DNA from 4 places in the Colwellia sp. 6M3 genome. Region 4 is predicted to be linked to each of the others. Evidence: predicted binding sites of a transcription regulator. Region 4 holds the regulator's gene; each other region holds the start of a gene.

The links. The regulator FNR, encoded in region 4, switches genes on or off when oxygen is low (the NO sensors DNR and NnrR bind a similar motif). The targets are predictions, from matches to a motif close to TTGATCTAGATCAA.
Region 1: a site for FNR is predicted at 1,799-1,812, ahead of H4J50_RS01450 (PRC-barrel domain-containing protein). Genes of this name have one in related genera too.
Region 2: a site for FNR is predicted at 2,653-2,666, ahead of H4J50_RS05260 (DUF3149 domain-containing protein). Genes of this name have one in related genera too.
Region 3: a site for FNR is predicted at 3,281-3,294, ahead of H4J50_RS06730 (GbsR/MarR family transcriptional regulator). Genes of this name have one in related genera too.

The regions. Positions count from the first base shown of each region.
Region 1 covers NZ_JACGWF010000003.1:80,783-86,393, forward strand. The annotation lists gene H4J50_RS01445 (lyase family protein) at 1-905, opposite strand, end outside; gene H4J50_RS01450 (PRC-barrel domain-containing protein) at 1,015-1,764, opposite strand; gene H4J50_RS01455 (ABC transporter substrate-binding protein) at 2,400-3,149, opposite strand; gene H4J50_RS01460 (DUF2306 domain-containing protein) at 3,426-4,235, opposite strand; gene H4J50_RS01465 (hypothetical protein) at 4,686-4,946, opposite strand; gene H4J50_RS01470 (carbon starvation protein A) at 5,325-5,611, shown strand, end outside.
Region 2 covers NZ_JACGWF010000015.1:28,093-33,703, forward strand. The annotation lists gene cysQ (3'(2'),5'-bisphosphate nucleotidase CysQ) at 1-368, shown strand, start outside; gene H4J50_RS05245 (YceI family protein) at 461-1,045, shown strand; gene H4J50_RS05250 (YheU family protein) at 1,113-1,358, opposite strand; gene H4J50_RS05255 (hydrolase) at 1,355-2,326, opposite strand; gene H4J50_RS05260 (DUF3149 domain-containing protein) at 2,456-2,587, opposite strand; gene H4J50_RS05265 (tetratricopeptide repeat protein) at 2,885-3,607, opposite strand; gene H4J50_RS05270 (ATP-binding cassette domain-containing protein) at 3,690-5,591, opposite strand.
Region 3 covers NZ_JACGWF010000021.1:34,705-40,315, reverse strand. The annotation lists gene H4J50_RS06745 (manganese-dependent inorganic pyrophosphatase) at 1-14, opposite strand, end outside; gene H4J50_RS06740 (cytochrome d ubiquinol oxidase subunit II) at 187-1,188, opposite strand; gene H4J50_RS06735 (cytochrome ubiquinol oxidase subunit I) at 1,188-2,552, opposite strand; gene H4J50_RS06730 (GbsR/MarR family transcriptional regulator) at 2,688-3,230, opposite strand; gene H4J50_RS06725 (PAS domain-containing methyl-accepting chemotaxis protein) at 3,557-5,095, opposite strand; gene H4J50_RS06720 (class 1 fructose-bisphosphatase) at 5,323-5,611, opposite strand, start outside.
Region 4 covers NZ_JACGWF010000007.1:13,784-19,394, reverse strand. The annotation lists gene H4J50_RS02930 (heavy metal translocating P-type ATPase) at 1-1,652, shown strand, start outside; gene ccoS (cbb3-type cytochrome oxidase assembly protein CcoS) at 1,649-1,897, shown strand; gene H4J50_RS02920 (sulfite exporter TauE/SafE family protein) at 1,887-2,549, shown strand; gene fnr (fumarate/nitrate reduction transcriptional regulator Fnr) at 2,594-3,313, shown strand; gene uspE (universal stress protein UspE) at 3,508-4,440, shown strand; gene H4J50_RS02905 (SGNH/GDSL hydrolase family protein) at 4,772-5,401, shown strand; partial or broken gene H4J50_RS02900 (tRNA 2-thiocytidine(32) synthetase TtcA) at 5,488-5,611, shown strand, end outside.

The DNA of each region.
Region 1 (5,611 bases), on a different contig from region 4:
TCATTTAAGCCATTTAAAGGCCCACTGCTCAGCCAACGAATGTCATTACTTACTTTACTCAGACTAACCGCTGTAGTTTTTAGCACACCACTGATCTGCACGGCTGTATCTTGAGCACTTATGGCGCGAAAATAATTATCAGCAGGGGTAAATGATAATCCTGTTCTTTGCGTTAATACCCGAGTAACAATGCCTGAAAATTCTGGATGTGTGTTAACACCTGTACCGATTGCGGTTCCGCCAATAGCCAATTTCAATAAACTCGGTAAGCTATTTTCCAACTGTTGATGTGCATAACGAATTTGACTACTCCAGCCACTTATTTCCTGAGCGAAACTTAACGGCATAGCATCCATTAAATGCGTTCTGCCAGTTTTAATGGTGTTGTGGTGTTCACTCGCTTTTGCATCCAAGGTATCGCTTAAATGCTGTAGTGCGGGTAACAATTCATCAGAGATAAGCTTTGCTGCACTTAAGTGGATACATGACGGGATAACGTCATTAGAGCTTTGCCCCATGTTCACGTCATCGTTTGGGTGAAGAATAATTTTTTGCTGACTGTGTCGTTTAACTAACGAGACAATAACTTCATTAACGTTCATATTAGTGCTGGTGCCCGAGCCAGTTTGAAATACATCAACTGGGAACTGATTAACGTGAAAACCGTCAGCAACTTCTTTGGCAGCCAGTTGAATAGCAGCAGATTTATCAGTATCAAGCAGCCCTAATTCTTGATTAGCTTGAGCGCAGGCGCTTTTTAGTGTCGCTAGTGCCCATAGAAATGCTCGCGGCATTTTTAGCTCGCTAATGGTAAAATTGGTCAGGGCTTTGGCCGTTTCAGTACCATATAATATATCGGTTATCTCACTACTCTTTGATGGTTTATTGTCGTCATTTTTTTGCATTTAGTTATCCTTTAATTACTCGATAATAGTAGCTTGAAAATTTTTCGCCAACTAACTTTATGCCCATGGCAATAATGGGCATATTACTGTGAGAATATATTTAATTTGACTACTTATTGAATATGAGTTTATTTTTAACTTCTGCTAGATACTCAACATCATTCAATTTGTCTTCATTGTATTCTGGACACGCTTTTATCTGCTCAAAACTAAGATTACAGGTGACCGTTTTTTCTTCCCAATTTAACTTATCTAAATGCTTTGGAGAGATCAGTACTTTTTTGCCGCCTGGCAGCCAATCCCGGGTATCAACCACAATGTAAAGCAAAGACCAACTATGGGTGTCACAAATAAAGTCTTTGATATAGCCTTTTTTACCATCTAGAGCATCTATACCGTAATGTGTAATCTCATTGGTTGAACGAAGATGGTTGGTAGTTTTAGCATTTTCACTTTCTTTGCTATCTTTTGGCAATGTTTTTGGGTTAACCAAAGCCATTGGATACGCGTATTCACCCCATGCTCCAGCCCCTCCCCAATAGTAACCATAGGCATAATAATCAAAATAGTTCTTTTCAAACTCACGGGAAACGGTTTCGTGTTCATCTATTTGTGGACTGTTCTTAACCTTATCTTTTGTTATAGACACGTTAAGTTGCTGCTCTTTAGTATCGTATTCAAGCAGTGATATAGGGCTTATCAAGGTTTTTTCACTTAAGGGTACCCAAGGGCTGATATCAACAACCATAAACCTGATGGTCCAGTGTCTATCATCAAAATACACATCTGTTACCTGCCCAATTTCACCATCTACTGCATGAATAGTGCTTCCGTTTAGCTCTTCCAAATTGACTAACATCACTTTCTCCATATTTGTTCGTTATATTTAACAATTGATTTTCATCAAAACATCAGAATTTTCGCTCTCATACGTCGATAATAATTTAAGATGATTTCGTACAAGCGCCCTATTTAATATCTACGCAATCACCTATCACATTACTTAGTGTACGTAGTATAATTATAGTTCAAATTTTATTTATTTTAATATAAAAACACAATAACAATTAAAAACAACAATATAGAATCACAATAACAACCACCGATGATTAATTATAGTTAGTACACTAACTATAATTAATGCTCGGCACAAAAATTTAATGGCTTATGATTGAGTTTTATCTGACAAATGTATGTGTTAAAGGCCATATCTGCAGTTACTAATTACTCAGTAGCACTGTTATTTGTCATTTTCTAAACTTAGCACGCCAATGTGTTCGTTATGAATAACCAAGCTATAACGAAAATAGCTTTATTTACCTTTTTCACTGACTCTTCTGATTATTGTTGATATATGGCGTAGTGTTTAGCGACTAATCATTGACGTTTAACCGTATTCGATTTTCATGTATTTCATCAAGAGCAAAAAAAGTGGGAGGAAGCATCGAGGGGATAGGAAATTAGCTTTCAAGGCCGATGCTTTATAAGTGAAAGTTAGCGAGCAAGCTCGCTTGACACGAATACTTTATCTATCGCTTGCTGAAACTTCTCAACCAACTGCTGCTCGATATCAGAGCTAAGCGCAAAATAATAATGTTTTGATGGAAAGCGGTAAATAATTTCAAAATCAGCGGGATCAAGATCCGATGAAGTTAAGGTCTCACGCCAGCCATCTTCACCAAATATCCATAAATCTATCCGTCCAGCACTTAACATCAGACCCAAGTTTGTTGAGTGAGAAAGCAAGGTAATTCTGTCCAGCGGAACGCCTACCTCTTGAAGTATCTCCTCGCCAACATCATCTCTTACAGCACCGGTAATATATCCCATCATATCTTCTGGTTTGCTGATCGTAAGTTTACGTATTTTCAACGCTATCAAAACATCACTTTCAGAAGCAATAGGCCCGACCCATTGAAAGTCATTCTCTCGTTCGGGCGTTCTAATGGTGCTAAACAAAACCGTGTTAGGTCCCTTTTGAGCATTACTAAAACCTCTTGCCCAAGGTTGCACTAATATATTCTCCCGTTTTACTGGACTACCAGCACTCAACGAAGCAGCCAAAAGTAAATCTACCGCAGGTCCTTGCAATTTTCCATCTCGAATATAATTAAATGAAGCACTACTTTCAGTAATATAAGTAAGCTCATTAAGTTCGGTTGCGAATACCAAACTACTATTAGTCAAAGCAATAAATGCCACCAACATGCCTATAATCGAAAACCTATAAAAAACTTGTTGCATACCACTCCAAATGACAAAGAAATTTTAATGCTGACACTTAAATCTTCTCAATATTCGAGATAACAATAAACCTGAACGCGAAGGTTAGCTGAAAAAACAATGAGTGCTCAATCTAAGCAGGTGATTTAAATCATGCTTTATCATTTGTCAGATCCTACTTTTTATCCATTTTATATTAATGTAGAGATCCCTTTACTACTTTTAAATAATTCAATATGAATAAAGTATAAGCGATAGTTCATAAAAGCCACATTTATCACTTATTTTTTTCTAATTTTACACTTGTGGTAACCACATAGTAGCAGCCGCACCAAATATACCAACACCCATCACTAGCGTTGCAACAGCAAGCACTAATGAAACAATATATTTTCCAGTTGCATCAGCTTTATTCTGTGCCCAAAAATATAATTCTACTAGGGCTAACGGAATAAGGTACTGAGCAAATGCTAAGGCTATAATAAAAGGCCCTTCGAAGGTTTCAGGGTCAAAGCCAACAGGTGCTTGGTGTATTAAAATCCAAGCCATTAAGCCAACACGAAAAAACCAGCCTCCATTTACAACCATAAATAAGCGCAATGCCCATTGACGATGTTGTTTAATCTTACGTGCTATTGCATTGCGTAAAGCGAGAATGGCAAAGGTGATAATGAGCAACACCATAATATTCATAGCAACAAACATTGCCTGACCGCCGGGCATTTTTTCATAGCCCCAAATAAGATATAGCCCCAAAATACTGCCGATAAAAATGGTCAGTAGGTATATACGACCATTTATTCTGTGAAATTTAGGAAATTTTTCTCGAATTAGAGGAATAAGTTGCAAGGGCCCAAGTCCCATAATAACTACAGCGATTAAAACATGAATAATCAGGGCGATTAATCCAGACTGATTACCATTTGGAGACTCCAAAACCCCAGTATTACCTGCAAGCAATGCACCACCATAATGGGCAATGACGTAGTACACCATGATCCATTGGCCGATAACTGCCACAACAAACCAAAACTTTGCGATATTGCTTAATATTACATCTGCTCGTGTTGCAATATTATCAACCTTAACGATTTCACTTTCGTTCATACCTTATCCCTTTAACTTTATTTTTTTATTATCAGAAGTGATGTTGCAAAGGGTATTCCACATTATATTTCTATTAATTTCAGATGGTTATAAATTTAATTTATATCTAAAGGAAAGTTTTCACTATTAAAAGGCTTTTTTGACCAATATTTAATAAAGAGGCGATATTGGGAATCTCACCAATACTAAAATTTTACTGCCAACACCTTGGCATAACATGGTTAGAAAGTAGACATTTAAAAGCAGTGAAATACGTAACTCTTTAACCTTAGAATATATAAAAACAGAAAATACGAGAGAGGGAAGCAATATCTTTTGGGAATAATAAGTTCAAACCGCTACAGCAGCGTATATTATTGCTGGTGGTTTTTAAGCGAAGGTACACTAATATGTTAAAGATATACCGATAACGCTATTTTTTTAGCGACTATCGGTAAATTAATACCTTTTTTATTTACTTGATTTAGGTATAGCAAAATTAGCATAAATAGTTGTTGCTGCTCCGCTCACAAGCAATAGCATCGCAATACCAAACATAGCTTCACTTTGGGCTTCAAAAGCCATGAAGTATATTCCTAAAGCAACAAAGAGTAAGCCAAGATAAATAAACACTTTGGGATGAGATGATATTAGTCCGGGTGTTTGGGCGTTTTTTAATGTTTTAGATTTATTATGCGCTGAAGCTTTTCTTTTGTGCTTATTTGTCGGCATTACCAACTCCTTTAATCAGTACCTCATGATCGAGGCAATTTAAAAACACGATAAATTAAGTCCACATTAAAGTTATCTTAAGTAATTTACACAGTAGCAAGCAACATATTTATCATCACTATTTTTAGATAGTTAGGCAGCAACTCGTTAAAAAATTAAATCATAGGTGAAGTGATGACGTTACAACTACAATAAATGTTAGTGCATTTAATATGTAAACGATGTAAATAATGACATATATTAATCAACATATTAGCCAAACGTCTTATTGTTAAGGTCTTTGGCATTTGTTAAGGTTCGCCGCTTATTTAAAAAATCGCAAAAACAAGCGATAATTTATCCACTTTATTATACAAACACATAAGAGAAACGTGCTTTATGATCATCTTTTTTATCTGTCTCACCATTCTAATACTGGGTTACAAATTTTATAGCCCCTTTGTAGCAAAACAAGCAGGTTTAGACTCTACTATTGATACACCTCAGAAGCGCTTTAGTGAAGGTGTTGATTATGTGCCTATTCATCCAGTACGCGCGTTTTTAATTCAATTTTTAAATATTGCCGGTGTAGGCCCAATATTTGGCCCAATACTGGGTGCATTATATGGTCCAATAGCCTTAGTTTGGATAGTATTAGGTAACGTTTTAGGTGGTGCTGTTCACGA
Region 2 (5,611 bases), on a different contig from region 4:
ACTATGATGGTCAACGTCGTATAAAAGTTGCTATCAGCCGCCGGCAAGATATCAACTTAATGGGGCAGTATTTAAATGATAAATATGATTTTGATCATGTCGCTTTAGGAAGCTGCTCGTTAAAAAACTGTTTAATTGCCGAAGGTGGTGCTGATTGTTATTTACGTGTTGGACCTACCGGTGAGTGGGATACTGGCGCAAGTCACTGTATAATTGAACAAGCCGGTGGCAGCATAATCGATAGTGAATTTAAACCATTAACGTACAATCAGCGTGAAACGTTAATGCAGCCTGATTTTATCTCGTTAGGAAATAAAGAAATTCCTTGGCAAGATATTATTAAGCCGCATAGAGCAAAGCGTTTATAAATAACAACGCTTAAGCCCAGTTCATAAATACACAGTGTTAGTTGTTATTAGTAAATTAGCTCGAAATAAACTTATCTTACATGGAGAAAATCATGCGTAAAACATCCTCAATATTAATTTCCCTACTGTTGACAGCAACAGTAAGTTTACCTGCATTAGCTGCATGGAAACTCGACAATGCAAATTCTGAGCTGAGCTTTATATCCGTTAAAAAAGCGAATATTGCCGAAAATCATAACTTTGCAAAGCTTGCTGGTAATATCAACGAGCAAGCACAAGTAAATATCAGTGTTGACCTTACCAGCGTTAATACTAATATTGCTATTCGTGATGACCGAATGAAAAAATTCGTTTTTGAAAGCGATAAATATAGCACAGCAAATTTTACTGCGACGCTTGATAAGTCATTACTCAATAACCTAACCATTGGTGCAGATAAAAAGCTTAGCGTTAGCGGCGTAGTGGATTTTCATGGTGAGCAGCAAACTGTAACGATTGAAGTCAGTGTCATCAAGTTAAGTGCGGATAAAATATTGGTTAATACTATCAAGCCATTTTTTATTCAGGCAGATGCATTTGGTATTGTAGCTGGTATCAATAAGCTCAAAGAGTTAGCCTCTTTACCTAGCATCGATTACGTTGTGCCGGTTAGCTTTTCGGTTACCTTCATACGATAATATTTGTCGTAAGAATTAATTAAAGGCACTGAATTAGTGCCTTTTTTAATGCCTAACATATAGTGCCTTATGATTCCTCTGTGCTTTCTTCGCTGTCTTCAACAAATTGGTCTTTTGGGAGAATATTAACCGTTTCATGAAGTTCAGAGTACACCAATAATGCTGTACCTTGCTTTAATTGCTGATGAACTTGGGCTATTTTTTCATTAAGTGATACATCTTCACTACCATACTCTGTTCCTTCACGGAGGACAAAGTTTTCGATAATGGCGCTTAATGTTTCTTCTGACAATTGTTCTAGTGGGATGATCATAAATATCTCGTAAAAAACTCAGGTATACGTTGCTCTAACCAATATCTTGGCTTGAACGGATTATTACCACTGATGAAACCTACATGACCACCTTTAGCGCTGACTTCAAATGTCATTTGTTTAGGCAACGAAGTAATCGCAGTGGTATTTACATGACATAAAAATGGGTCATCGGTTGCATGAATAATTAAACAAGGTGTAGTTATCTGTTGCAACACATCCCTGCCGCTAGCTTGCTTATAATAGTCATTCGCATCAATAAAACCGTTTATTGGCGCAGTAACCATTTGATCAAAGTCTCGAATTGAACGCACACTATTTAGCCGTGTAGTGTCTATATTATGTAACAAGTTAGCTTTTATTTTTTCAACTGTACTTGCTCTAAGCATATCCACTAAGTACTTTTGATAAACACGAGAAAAACCACGGTTAATTCGGTTACTACAACTTGATAGGTCAAGTGGGGCGCAAATGACACATGCAGCTTGATAGATATTTTGTTTTTGCTGAGCTAAGTATTTAGTCAGTACATTCCCGCCTAATGAAAAGCCAACAATCGCTTTTTTTGCCTCAGGGTAGTTACTGGCAAGGTATTGGCTAAAGTAGTCAACATCACAAGTTTGGCCGCTATGGTAAGACTGAGGCATACGGTTTGGTCGACCGCTACAGCCTCTAAAGTGCATTAACACACCTACCCAACCTTGTGCTTTAATCGCGCTTAACATCCCTTTTGCGTAGTGGCTGTTCTTTGAGCCTTCAAGTCCATGTAATACGGCGATAATTGGACGAGTGCATGCTGAGTTAACCTGTTCTGTCCAAGCTAAATCTACAAAGTCACCATCGGGTAATTCTAACGTTTCATTGGTTGTATCTATGGAGTGGCCACGTCTAAAAAACTTAGCGGCAATGGTTTGTAAATGGGCGTTTTTTAGCCACCAAGCTGGGCTGAAAGAGCTTTTGGTAAACATAATGCGGTAATAGCGAGTTATACAAAAAATTTATTGTACGTTAAATTTTTGCTCATGCCCACCGTTTGGCGATAAGTGAGCAATGAGCGTGACCACTTAAGTTTTCATTATGACATTTGTGAAACATCTTTAAGGCGTATCTTCACTGATATGTTTTAAAAAGTAATAAACGTAAAAACTACAAATGCCTATTACAGTAGCTAAACCAATAAATGACATGATGACCACGGGATCGTTTAATAGCATATCGACAAAATTCATCACAAACTCCAAAAGTATTTAAGTAGGTATGGCCACTATTATAAATAACACTTAAATAAAGCTTATTGATTTGGATCATGATCATTGCCACTTTTTGTATTAATGAAAGTGAGGCGGGATAGTAGCAGCTAATAAATAGCACATGCTTACGTTTATCAGACTAACTAATTATGTTGTAACTCAGTGGAGTAAAGCCGAACTATTGAAAATTGAAGATAAAAATAAACCCGCTAGGATAATAAGCGGGTTTATGTTGGTTAACTGCTTTGGGGATATGCTTATATTAAGAAATAACCGTTAAGATTTTTGTCTTAATTTTAATTCTCGTTGTTGGATTATTTTACGATAAATAGCATCGGCTTTTTCACGACTCTCTTTTATCTCATCAACGGTTAATTTATGTTCGTCCATATCGCGACTTTTTTCAGCCATACGATAAGCATTTTTAGCCGCAATAATATTCCAGATATAAGACATTCTAGTACTCTTAGCGACGCCTTTACCTTCAAAGTACATCAAGGCAAGGTTAAATTGTGCTAAGGCATAGTTTTGATCCGCCGCTTTTTGATACCAACGAGATGCTTGCAGGTAATCGCGTTGAACACCACTTCCGTTATAAAGCATCACCCCTAAATTAAATTGCGCTCGGGGTAAGTCTTTATTTGCGGCTTTTTCCATTAATGCATAAGCAGAGTTTAAATCCTTTTTAACGACCTCTCCTTCACTATAAAGCAACGAAAGATCGAACAAGGCTTCTGAGTAATTTTGTGAAGCGGCCTGATGAAGAAGCTCCAACGCCTTCGTTGGGTTTTTAATTACTCCGTAACCGTTTAAATAAATTAACGCCATTTGATATTGCGCAGGAGCATATTCTTCAGCAACTAATGGCTCAAACTCTGCAATCGCGGCTTTAAACTCACCACGGTTTAGCTCGTATATACCTAAATCTAAATCAGCACTAAAGGCAGAGCTTTGTGTAAAAAGGGCAAAACTGATTGCTAGTAAGGTCAATTTTTTCATAATAATGTCCTATATTGTGGTGTTGTCGCGATCGAACGCAGTGACAATTTTTTGCTGCGATCTATTAAGTGTAGCAATAAATTTATAATGCTTGTGACATTATCTCTTCTATTTGTTCTTCAAGGTCAAGCCACTGCATTTCATTTGTTTCTAAATCTTGGGTCAGTGTTGCTTGGCGTTTCAATAATTCTGTTAACTTTGTTTTGTGCTCAGCTTGGTATATCTCACTATCAGCCAATTGTGCTTCAACCTCAGTTAATTCGTTTTGATACTTTTGTACCAGCTTTTCAAACTTATCAGCCTGTTTACGCAGAGGTGATGCTTTTTTACGTAATTCAGCTTGCTCTTTACGTTGCTGTTTTTTATCTACTTGTGGCTCAGTAATTACTTTATTCGTTTTGACTGTTTGCTTTTTATCATCGTTGAGCCATTGTTGGTAATCATCAATATCACCGTCAAACTCTGTTACCTGGCCGTTAGCAACGATATAAAACTCATCTACACACGACTCTAATAAGTATCTGTCATGAGCAATAAGAATAATTGCACCGTCAAAGTCTTGCAGAGCTAACACCAATGCTTGACGCATTTCTAAATCAAGGTGGTTAGTTGGCTCATCTAATAGCAACAATTGTGGCTTTTCTAAGACAATAAGGGCTAAGACCAAACGCGCTTTTTCGCCGCCAGACATGGTGCCAACTTTATCTAAAGCTTGGTCGCCACTAAAGCCAAAACGGCCTAAAAATGATCTCGCTTGTAACTCGGTAATATCCGGTTTTGCTCGCGTTATATGTTCAATCGCACTACTAGGTAAGTGCAATTGCTCAAGCTGGTGCTGAGAAAAGTAGCCCACACGAAGATCTTGCGCACAATAACGCTCACCTTGAAGTAATGCTAAATCACCAGCAAGTGATTTAATTAAGGTTGATTTACCTGCACCATTACGACCTAGTAAGCCAATGCGACTGCCTGGCACTAAAGTCATACCTACATCTTCCAAAATAATAGCTTCATCGCTATAACCACATTGGCTTTCGGTTAATGCCAATAATGGATAAGGCAGGGTATCTGGCTGCTCAAAGCTGAAAGTAAATTGGCTATCAACATGGGCTGGCGCTAAGTCAGGTAACTTTTGTAAACGTTTTAATCGGCTTTGTGCTTGTTTTGCTTTACTGGCTTTTGCGCGAAAGCGGTCAACAAAAGAGGTTAAATGCGCCACTTCTTTTTGTTGCTTTTGATACTGAGCATCTTGCTGGGCTAAATGCTCGGCACGTTGACGTTCAAATGCGCTGTAGTTACCAGAATAAAGTTTTGCAGTTTGGTGTTCAATATGGAGTATTTGGCCAATAACATCATCAAGAAAATCACGGTCATGCGAAATAAGTACTAGGGTGCCGGTGAACCTTTTCAGCCAGCGCTGTAGCCAAATAACTGCGTCTAAATCTAAATGGTTGGTGGGCTCATCCAGTAATAATAAATCAGCACGACTTATCAAAGCTTGGGCTAAGTTTAAGCGCATTCTCCAACCACCAGAAAATGACTTTACTGGGTTTGCTAGTTGTTCTTGTACAAAACCTAAACCGTGTAATAACTCGCCTGCTCGTGCTGGTAAACTGTAGCCATTAACGGTGTCAATTTGGTTGATAATGGTTGCTTCAAGAGTCCCGTTATCGTCAGCGCGTGCTTGATCTAATTTGGCTTCTAATTGTCGGAATTCAATATCTCCATCCATAACATAATCTAAAGCCGATCGATCGAGCGCTGGCGTTTCTTGCTTAACGGTAGCAATTTTCCAGCTTGTTGGCATAGAAAGGTTACCCATATCAGCAGGTAGTGCACCTAATAAGCTCGCGAATAAAGAAGATTTTCCACAGCCGTTCGCCCCAACAAGCCCAACCTTATGATTTGGATGTATAGTAAAACTTGATGATTTTATGAGGTATTTTGCGCCTCGGGCTAAACTTAAATCTGTAGCTATGATCATTTATCGTGTCTCATTTTAAT
Region 3 (5,611 bases), on a different contig from region 4:
GCGTAAGCTGGCATAAATTGCTATCTCCAAGCACCGCTAATTTAATAACGGTGCGTCTAAAGTGAGTATTGTCTAGAATATGGCGCATATTCTAGCAAAAATTCTTAGTGATAGCCTAGTGACTATTTGCACTCTTTTTGTCCAACTTTAGTCGTTAAACCAGATCGTTCAGCCTAGTAGTTAAACCTAGTAGTTAAGCTTAGTGGTTTTGCCCCAGAACACTTTATAAGAAAATATTGTGTATCCAATAATCATTGGCAGCACTACTGCAGCACCTACAAAGATAAACCATAGTGATTCTCTTGAGCTTGCCGCTTCAAATATGGTTACTTGAAAGGGCACAATGTAAGGATAAAAACTATAGCCTAAACCACAAAAGCAGAGAATAAATAACATAATAGCAGCTGAAAATGGTAACCAGCAGCCCAAGTCATTCTCCATAGGTACTTTGTCTAGATATCGGTGGACAGTAATAAAAGTAAAACCAAGTAAGAAAGTTAATGGAAGAATCAGTATGGCTTGAACGCCACCAAGCCATTTATCCATAATTTGCTGATCAATTAATAAATTGGTTATACATACAGCGACAATACCAAACGCCATTAATACATTGGTATATTTCGCCCATTTTGCCGCTTTACGTTGTAATTCACCTTCGGTTTTCATTACCAACCATGCTGCGCCAATAAAACAATAACCTGCTGTTACGCAAATAGCGGACAAGACAGAAAAACCGAGTGATAACCATGTATCTTCAAATGAGGTGATATAACGTCCCAACATGTAACCTTGTGATAATGTCGCTAATAAAGAGCCAAATTTAAACGCAAAATCCCACTTCTTTTTATCGTTACTTGGCGCTTTAGTTCGAAAATCAAATGAAACTCCGCGTAAAATAAGCCCAGCTAGCATCAGGGCTGTTGGTAAGTACAATGCTTGAAAGATAATTGAGTGTGCTTTAGGGAAAGCTATCAACAATAAGCCAATAGCCATTACCAGCCATGTTTCGTTAGCATCCCAAAATGGTCCAATGGAATAGATCATAGTGTCGCGCTGCTGCTGGTTATCCAAAGGTAGTAAAACACCCACGCCCAAATCGTAACCATCAAGTATCGCGTAAATTAAAAACGAAAGGCCCATTAAGCCAACGAATACAATAGGCAGCCAATCAACTGATGTAGATATCATTATTTCGCTCCTTCTTCAGTTAAGGGAATTTGAGGTTCAATCGACGAGTTTGGTTCGTTTAGTGATGCATTTGACTGTTCTAAAATTATCGCTCGATTTGCCATGACAAATAAAGTGCGTATGTAGGCAATAAGCAAGAAACCATAAATGACTAAATACAGCGTTAATGACATAACTATATTTTCTGGCGGTGTAGTGGTCACGGCGTCTTTGGTGCGTAATATTCCCGTTACTAAGTAAGGTTGTCGGCCAATTTCCGTTACATACCAACCAGCCAGTGTGGCTAACCAGCCAGAAAATGTCATAGCAACACCCACTTTTAATAACCAAGTTGGGTAGCGTTTTTTGATAACATATTGATAAGTTGCGAGCCAAGAAAATAGCAGCATTAATACACCAACGCCTATCATTATTCTAAAGCTGAAAAATACCGGCGCAACTGGAGGGTGTTTATCTACAAAGTCATTTAAGCCTTGTATTTCTCCTGCTGAATCATGGGTTAATATAATACTGGCCATATTAGGCACTTTTACTTCAAAGTTGTTTTCTCGTTTTTGTTCATCAGGTAATGCAAACAGTAATAACGGAACATTGGCTTCGGTGTTCCATACTCCCTCCATAGCGGCAATTTTAGCAGGTTGATTTTTAAAGGTATTTAACCCGTGTAAATCACCAACAAAAATTTGTATAGGAATTAAAACAGCCGCCATAACGACTGAAAAATTTAACGCTTGTTTTACTGACTTTTTATTGTCGCCTTTGATTAATCTGTAAGCAGAAATACCTGAAATTAAAAATGCCGTCGTTAACCCTGAGGCTATTAGCATGTGCATGAATCGATAGGGCATAGAAGGGTTAAAAATAACCTCAAGCCAACTAGTAACATGTGCTACTCCATCAATCATCTCAAAACCTGCTGGCGTATGCATCCAAGAATTAAGAGACAAAATCCAAAATGCTGATAATGTGGTGCCAAAAGAAACCAGTATGGTCGCAATGGTGTGAACACGGTTAGACACTCGATCCATACCAAATAGCATAATTGAAAGAAATGAGGCTTCTAAAAAGAAAGCGGTCATTACTTCATACCCGAGTAACGGTCCCGCAATATTACCTACGGTTTCCATGTAACCCGGCCAATTAGTACCAAACTGGAATGACATCGTAATGCCACTGACCACGCCTATACCAAAAGTTAACGCAAATATTCTGACCCAAAATCGGTATACACGTAACCAACTATCGTCTTGGGTTTGATTAAAGCGAACTTTGAAAAACAGCAATACCCAGCACAAGGCGATATTGATAGTAGGAAATAAAATATGAAAACTAATATTGGCAGCAAATTGGATGCGGGAAAGCATGAAACTTGTGTCATTAGCAATAGCTGATGCATCTAACACGTGATGTACTCCACTGGGTTAAGTTATTGTAAGTTATGTTCTAAAAACTATTTAGGTCGTTTATGTTGACCTAAATATCAAAAATATAATGTAAGGTTATCGCAGTAATAATTTGTCTTTAACATCTAAGATTTTACTTATGCCTTCACCCATTTTAAGTAAGGTGGATAACTTTTCAGACGACATTCCTTGCATTTCGTTGGTCCATAAAGTGACCATTTCCATGAGATCATGCATTTGCTTTACACGCATTTGCGTGTACTCGTCTGACTCATTACTTGGCTGTTCCATTAGGGCGTCGCGCAATGTAGATAATGTTGGGTCTAGTTCACGCTTTCTGCGCTCTACAACTAACGTACGAGCAATTTCCCAGATGTCACTTGGCGCTGAAAAATACTCTTTTCGATCGCCGGGGATATGATGTAATTTTATTAAATTCCACGATTTAAGTTCTTTTAAGCCCATGCTGACATTTGAACGAGATATTTGTAGCGCTTCACTAATTTGGTCAGCATTAAGCGGTGCTTCAGTGAGCACAATAACCGCATACATTTGCCCTAATGTTCTGTTTAATCCCCATCGAGAGCCCATTTCACCAAAGTGTAAAACTAATGATTGTGTCATTGCTGTTATTTTCATTTTCTGTACTTTCTGAGTTTTCAGTAATTTGTGAAAATTGTAATCTCTTTTTGATTTAAGTCAAGTTTTTAGCCTTGATAAAATGATTTTTAGTCAGTTATTTTAATTTGCATGACAAATTCATTACCTCTGTAAAACATGAGTGAACATTGAAAAATAGGTGTTTATTTGTCGGGTTAGGGGTTAGGGGTCAAAGGGCGAGGTGTACTAAGTTGAAGGTAAATACTGAAATTAAACAAAAAAAAGCTTTATGGTGATCCAATAAAAAATGACTACCTAGGTAGTCATTTTATTATTAATTTATATAGCAGCAGCTTACTTAAGCGTTAACTAAAATTAGTACTGAGCTCTTCAATTGCTTCGGCATTTTTATTTACTTCAATACTTTTACTAGATACTGCAGCTGCTAATTGAGTATTGCGTTGAGATATACTGTCAATATTATGAATACCTTGAGTAATTTGTTCAGCTACCGTTCTCTGATGCTCAGATGCGGTAGCAATTTGGGCGGTCATGTCATTAACATTTTGAATGTTGTCTATAATATCTTGCATGGCGTTTTTAATGGTTTTTGATTCAGTTGAACATTCATCGGCATTGGTTTTATTCGACATCATTACTTGATTCCAAGTTTTTAACGTACGTTGTAACTCAGTCACTGATAATTGTATTTGTTCTGTCGCACTTTGGGTTCTACTTGCTAGTGTTCTCACTTCATCAGCAACAACGGCGAACCCTCTGCCTTGCTCACCTGCTCTTGCTGCTTCAATTGCTGCGTTTAATGCTAGCAAGTTTGTTTGATCTGCAATCCCTTGAATTTCAGTCATAACAGTCGATATTTTATCAACATCAGTCACTAATTCTGTCGCATTATTCGCCGCATTTTCAACGTCATTTGCGAGCTGGTCGATTTTATTTTCACTACTTTCAATAGTGGCAATATTTTGTAGGCAATCAATTTTTACTTGGGCAACTTTATCATTGGCCAAATTGGTACTTTCACTTACTTCGTTTATGGTTACACTCATTTGAGTAATATCGGCAGAAAACTGGCTTATATATTCATTTTCTTCTTTAATACCACTAAGCATTTCATTTGACGTATGAGCAAGCTCTTCTGCGAGTTTGGCTAACCTTCTGCCTGAGTCGTTACTTCGACCTAAGACCGTCTTTATTCTAGCTTTGTATAATTCGGCAGGGTAATTAATGATATTAAGTATACCTTTACCTAGATATACATGGCGCGAAGGGCTATCAAATATTGATTTTGTTTTACTTAAATGACTCGGTATTTTTATCAATTCTTCTGAAAAAATAACGGTGATTAACGCGACACAAACTAACAATATTATTGCAGAGGTCGCCGTGCCAGTGAGTACCCAGGTGATCGCAATTGCTGCGATCACACAAATAAGTGCAGCAAGGCGCTTGAGTGGAATGTTAGCGTGCAAATCTAAAATTGATTTATTATTGTTTAAGGTGTTGTAAAGTAATTGAGCTTCTTTTTTTTGCTGAACGGTAGGAAAAGCACGAACTGATTGATAGCCGGTAATTTCTCCTTTATCAAATAATGGTGTTACATAGGCATCTACCCAATAATAATCACCATTTTTGCAACGATTTTTAACCATGCCACGCCATGAGTCTCCTCGTTTTAATTTTTCCCATAAATCTTTAAAAGCTGCTTTTGGCATATCAGGATGACGAACTACATTATGATGTTGACCAATTAACTCTTCTAAGCTGTAACCTGCCACCTCACAAAATTCAGGATTAGCATAGGTAATGGTGCCGTTTAAATCAGTGGTAGAAACTAGTTGTTCTTGTTCGGTGAAGGTACGTTCAACATTGGTGATATGACTCATTATTCCATCGTCCTTGTGAAAGTTTTACTCATAAAATTTAAATACTACTATAAATAACAATAGCCTCTTTTTTATAATTAACAAAGGGAAAATGGGGTTTTGTATTGTAACAGTTTGTTTTGCTGAACTTATGGTAAGGCTATAATAATTATAAATAAAAGCACCTGGTAAATTTAGGTGCTTTTAGGCTTACTAGAGGTTAAAAATCGTTGAGGTAGGTGAGACTTTTACTTGTAATAAGCTAAGCAAGCTTCTACTTCATTTCTTGAACCCATGATCACTTCTACACGCTGGTGAATGTCTGTTGGCTCCATATCCATAATGCGACCTTTGCTAGTCATAGCTAAACCACCTGCTTGTTCTATTAAAAAGCTCATTGGATTTGCTTCATACATTAAACGTAATTTGTAAGGTTTTTCTGGATTTTTATTATCAGCAGGGTAAGTAAATAAACCACCTCGGGTTAATACGCGATGAATATCGCCAACCATGGCGGCTATCCAACGCATGTTAAAG
Region 4 (5,611 bases):
TATCTATTGCTATTTTATTGGCCTTTATGGCGAGTTGCTGGGCAACATTTACTCAGCAAGGTGAGGTATATTTCGAATCTGTTTCTATGTTTACCTTTCTACTGCTTATTGGTAAATTTCTTGAATTTAGAGCCCGTAGTCGCGCCGCTGATGTTTCTGCAAATCTATTAAAGTTAATGCCAATGACCGCAACGAAAGTTGAACACGGTATTGAACAATTTATTTCCGCGAATTACTTAAAAGCTGATGACATTATTTTAATAAAGCCAGGGGAAACTATCCCCGCAGATAGTGAAATAATTACCGGAACGAGCCAAATAAACGAAGCAATGTTGTCAGGTGAACAACTGCCCTTACAGAAAAAAGCATTAGACGCTATATTTGCGGGTACCATTAATGGCGATGGAAACCTAACCGCAAAAGTTAAACATAACAACCAAGAGTCTTTTTTAAGCCAATTAATTCGCTTGAGTGAAAGTGCTCAAAGCCATAAACCAAAGTTGGCAAAATTGTCAGATAAAATTGCCCAATACTTTGTTGCGCTTATCTTAATGGTTTCAATTGCCACGGCAATATATTGGCTGCAACACGCCCCTGAAGAAGCCTTTTGGATTACTTTATCTGTTCTTGTTGTAACTTGCCCTTGCGCATTGGCGTTAGCAACACCAACGGCGCTTACCTGTGCAACAACGAATCTAAATCGTGAAGGTATCATGATTAAATCAGCTCATGTGCTTGAAACCATGCCTGAAGTCGATGCGATATCTTTTGATAAAACAGGCACATTAACTACAGGTGAGTTCACGATTGTTGAAGTAAAAACTTATGGTGATTATTCAACTGATAGTACGTCAAAAGGTAAACAACAGGTGCTTGCTATTGCCGCGGCGTTAGAAGCACACTCAGCTCATCCGTTAGCAAAAGCCTTTAGACCATTTCGTGATTTTAACCAAACAACTACCCAAGTTGTTGTGGCTCCTGGCGCAGGTATCTCAGGTGAAGTTAATCACCAGCACTATCGTATCGGCAAAAGCTCGTGGTTATTAAACGATGACAAACAGGCATGTTTTAGTGCTCAGTGCGTACTCATGCAAGATGAAACATTAATCGCTGAATTTTATTTGCATGATGGCTTACGTGATGACGCGAAACCTTTAATTGATTTTCTACATCAACAAAGTATTGAAACGAGCATGTTATCTGGCGATCACCTCCAAGGCTGCAATAAATTACAATCAATATTGCAACTAAGTAATGTGCAAGCTAACTTGTCAGCGCAAGACAAAGTTAACGCCATAAAGCATCAACAAGTTTCGCATACTGTTGCTATGGTAGGCGATGGGGTAAACGACAGCCCAGTATTAGGCGCCGCTCATTTATCGATTGCCATGGGCAGTGGTACTGATATTGCTAAAAATGGCGCAGATGTCATATTATTAAACAATAAGCTTAAAGGCGTACAAACATTGCGAGAGGTTGCCATTCGAACAACGCGCGTTATAAAGCAAAATTACCTTTGGGCTTTTGGATACAATGCGGTTGTATTGCCGTTAGCCGTAACAGGGCATATAGCGCCTTACATGGCAGTAATTGGCATGTCGGCCAGTTCAATATTAGTCGTAACAAATTCATTAAGGCTGCTAAAAAAATGAGCATAATCTACGTATTAATTCCTATTGCTGTATTACTCACCTCTATTGGCATATATCTGTTTTTTTGGGCGGTAAAAACTGAGCAATTTGATGACTTAGAAAAACAAGGTATGAGCATTTTATTTGATGATGAAAATGACAATATCATTCGCAATAAAAACAACAGTAGTAAATTAAAAGACAGTGAATTAAGCGAAATCGACGAGCAACAAAAACAAGCAGAAAAGTCATCTCATGACGCTTGATTTTTTTTCCGCATTTATAATTGGTTTACTAGGCTCTGGCCATTGTATTGTAATGTGTGGCGGCATTAGCACCATGTTAACCACGAGCATATCTGACCATGCTCGCCATAAAAAAATGGCGATTATATTTGCCTATAATTTTGGCCGAATCGCGTCTTACAGCTTAATTGGTGCCTTGGTAGCATTCACCAGTTCAATGGCGGCTAAAAATATTGGTTTTCCTGTTATTATTTTAAAAACGATTGCAGGTGTGTTTCTAATCCTACTAGGTTTGTATCTAGGACAATGGTTAATGTGGTTAAGCCGCATAGAGTATTTAGGTAAAAACATTTGGCGCTACATCTCACCTTATACTAAAAAATTCATGCCCATTAAAAACATACAGAGTGCATTGGCGTTAGGAGCACTTTGGGGCTGGTTACCCTGTGGCTTAGTTTATTCTACGTTAACGTGGTCATTAGCAAGCGCCGATGTTTTAAATGGCGCTTTGATCATGTTTTTCTTTGGTCTTGGTACTTTACCTGCGCTGCTGTCAGTATCACTCGGCACTTTCAGTGTGAAGTCTTTATTAACTCAGCCCGTTTTTAGAAAACTAGCCGCCATTTTGGTGATTTCATACGGCATTTACTCTATACTAATAGCATATAGCTAACGCATCTAATATGGTGTTCAGCATGGAAGTTTTTATAGGCTGTTATGAATAATAAATCGTGTACCGATCAGCAACATATTCACTGTCAAAACTGTAGTATTAGTGAGTTATGCTTGCCATTTTCGCTTAATAATCAAGAGCTAGAGACTCTAGATAACATTATTGACCGTAAGCTCCCTATTCAAAAAGGAGAGCAGATTTTTAATGATGGTCAGCCTATGCAGGCGCTTTACGCGATTCGTTCGGGCACATTCAAAACCTATACCATCAACAAACAAGGCGAAGAACAAATTACCGGTTTTCATTTAGCAGGTGATTTACTTGGCTTTGATGCCATTGCTAATGCAGAGCACCCAAGTTTTGCTAAAGCATTAGAAACCTCAATGGTTTGCGAAATTCCTTATAATACACTCGAACATTTATCTAACAGCATGCCTAAGTTAAAAAAACAGATTTTGCGCATGATGAGCACTGAAATTCGTGAAGACCATGAAATGCTAATGTTGCTTAATCGTAAAAATGCAGAGCAACGCCTAGCTACATTTTTTAGTACCTTAAGCAGTCGATATAATGCTCGTGGCTTATCAGCCTCTGAATTTCGCTTATCTATGACGCGCAGCGATATTGGTAACTATATTGGTTTAACGGTTGAAACAATAAGCCGACTCCTTAATCGCTTTGATAAAAATGGTTTAATTGCTGTTAATGGCAAACTGATTACCATTGTAAATATTGAAAAATTAAATGAGTGTGCTGGACTTTAAGATAAATTTTATCAGCCTTTTTTCATACTTTCTTATTCAACAGTTTAACGCTATGATTAATATAAAATAGCTTATATAAATGATAATAATTTGATTTAAAACAACTATTATTATTACAAAATAAGTTATTGTTATTATATATATTAACTGTTTAGTTTGGCCTAATACCCACAGGCAAAGATAAGGAATTAGCTATGGAAAAGTATCAAAAAATACTCGCTATTGTTGACCCCACAACAGAAGATCAAAAAGCGGTAAAACGAGCATTAGAATTAGCGCGAAAAACTGGCGCAAGTATTACCGCATTTTTGACCATATATGACTTTTCTTATGAGATGACCACTATGCTTTCAGGCGACGAGCGTGAAGCTATGTGTAAATCTGTTATAAATGATCGTACTCAATGGTTACAGTCTTTACTTGCTGAACTCGATGTAACAGATATCACCATTGATTGTAAAGTTATCTGGCATAATCGTCCTTTCGAGCAAATAATTGCACAAGTTATTGATCATGATTACGACATAGTCATTAAAGGTACACATCAACACGACAAATTTAAATCAGTAATATTTACCCCTACCGATTGGCACATTTTACGTAAATGTCCTTGCCCTGTTTTGCTAGTGAAAGAGCATTTATGGCCTGAAAATGGCAATATTGTTGCTGCATTGAATATTGGCAGCGAAGAAGAAGAGCATAAAGCGCTTAATGATAAAATTACGGCAGAAGCAAAACAGCTAGCTAAAGTTATGAAAGCAAACCTACATTTGGTTAATTCTTTCCCTGGTACGCCGGTAAATATTGCGATAGAAATTCCAGAGTTTGATGCCAATGATTACAACCTCGCCATGTTAAAACATCATGAAGAAGCGATGTTAGAACATGCAACTGCGTTTAATATTACTAAAGAATACACTCATATTAAAGAAGGCTTACCTGAAGATATTATACAAAGTGTCGCCGAAGCCTTAGACGCAGAACTGGTTATTTTAGGCACCATTGGACGTACAGGTTTATCTGCAGCGCTAATTGGCAATACAGCAGAACATGTAATTGATAGACTAAACTGTGATGTACTTGCGTTAAAGCCTGAGGGTTACGTTTCACCCTTGGACGTTAAATAAAATCTTTATTACGTAAAATACAGCTAAAAGAGCGTCACTGATTGATAGAAATATTCTTAAGGTGACGCTTTAATAAAACGCTAAAACTTCTCCCTAGCTTAACTACAATAAATTACAGGTAATTACTCAAGCTAATTTCCAACGATCTTCTCTTCACAATTGTTATAAGTTTGTCTTCAAATATTTATTACGCTATACATATCATTTATAGATCATCATCAGGACTTTATCATTGAAGATAAAACAACCGCTTAGACTTATACCTTATTACATTAGCACGGTGATACTCCTGCCCTTATTACTTTTACAAGCGATATGGGTGCGTTTTAGCATGATAAAACTCCCAGAAGCATTAGGTGAACGCTCAGGCTCTACAGGTAATGGCAGTCCAATTAGTTTATTGATAATTGGTGATTCGGCTACAGCAGGTGTTGGTACACACGAACAAAAAAATGCATTGTCAGGCCAGTTATCAAACAACCTTGCTATTAACAATCAAGTAAACTGGCAATTAGTAGCGAGTACGGGCCTAACTTCAACACAGTTAATCAATGAAATTGAAAAGTTAGAAACACAAACGTTTGACTTTATTTTGGTATCTATTGGTGTAAATGATGTAACAGGCCTCACAAAAGAAAGTCTCTGGGTTAGCAATATAGAGGCTATTGTAAGCTTATGTAGCACCAAATTTGGTACTCCAAAAGTGTTGTTGACAGCACTTCCTCCGATGCATTTATTTACCGGCATTATGCAACCATTAAGATGGTGGCTAGGAGTACGCGCAAAAAGACTAAATACCTTAATGATGCAAACCACAGCAAATTATAGCCAATGTTGCGTCCTAACAATTGACATACCTTTTACGTCTGAATATTTGGCTCAAGATGGCTTTCACCCGTCAGCACTTGCTTATGGTGTTTGGGCAGAACAAGCCGCGACGGCATTAAAACTATCAACTTAAAATAGATAAATAAATTCACTAAGTTCAACTTTGTTCATGTAGTTACTTCGGCTATACTACGCGGCAATATTTACTAGGAATTTATTATGAGCGCAGTTTTAAAATCGGCCTTATCTCCAAGCCAAAACACACAATTAGAAAAGCTTGAAAAACGCTTACGACGTCATGTTGGCCAAGCGATTGCCCAATACAATATGATTGAAGACGGCG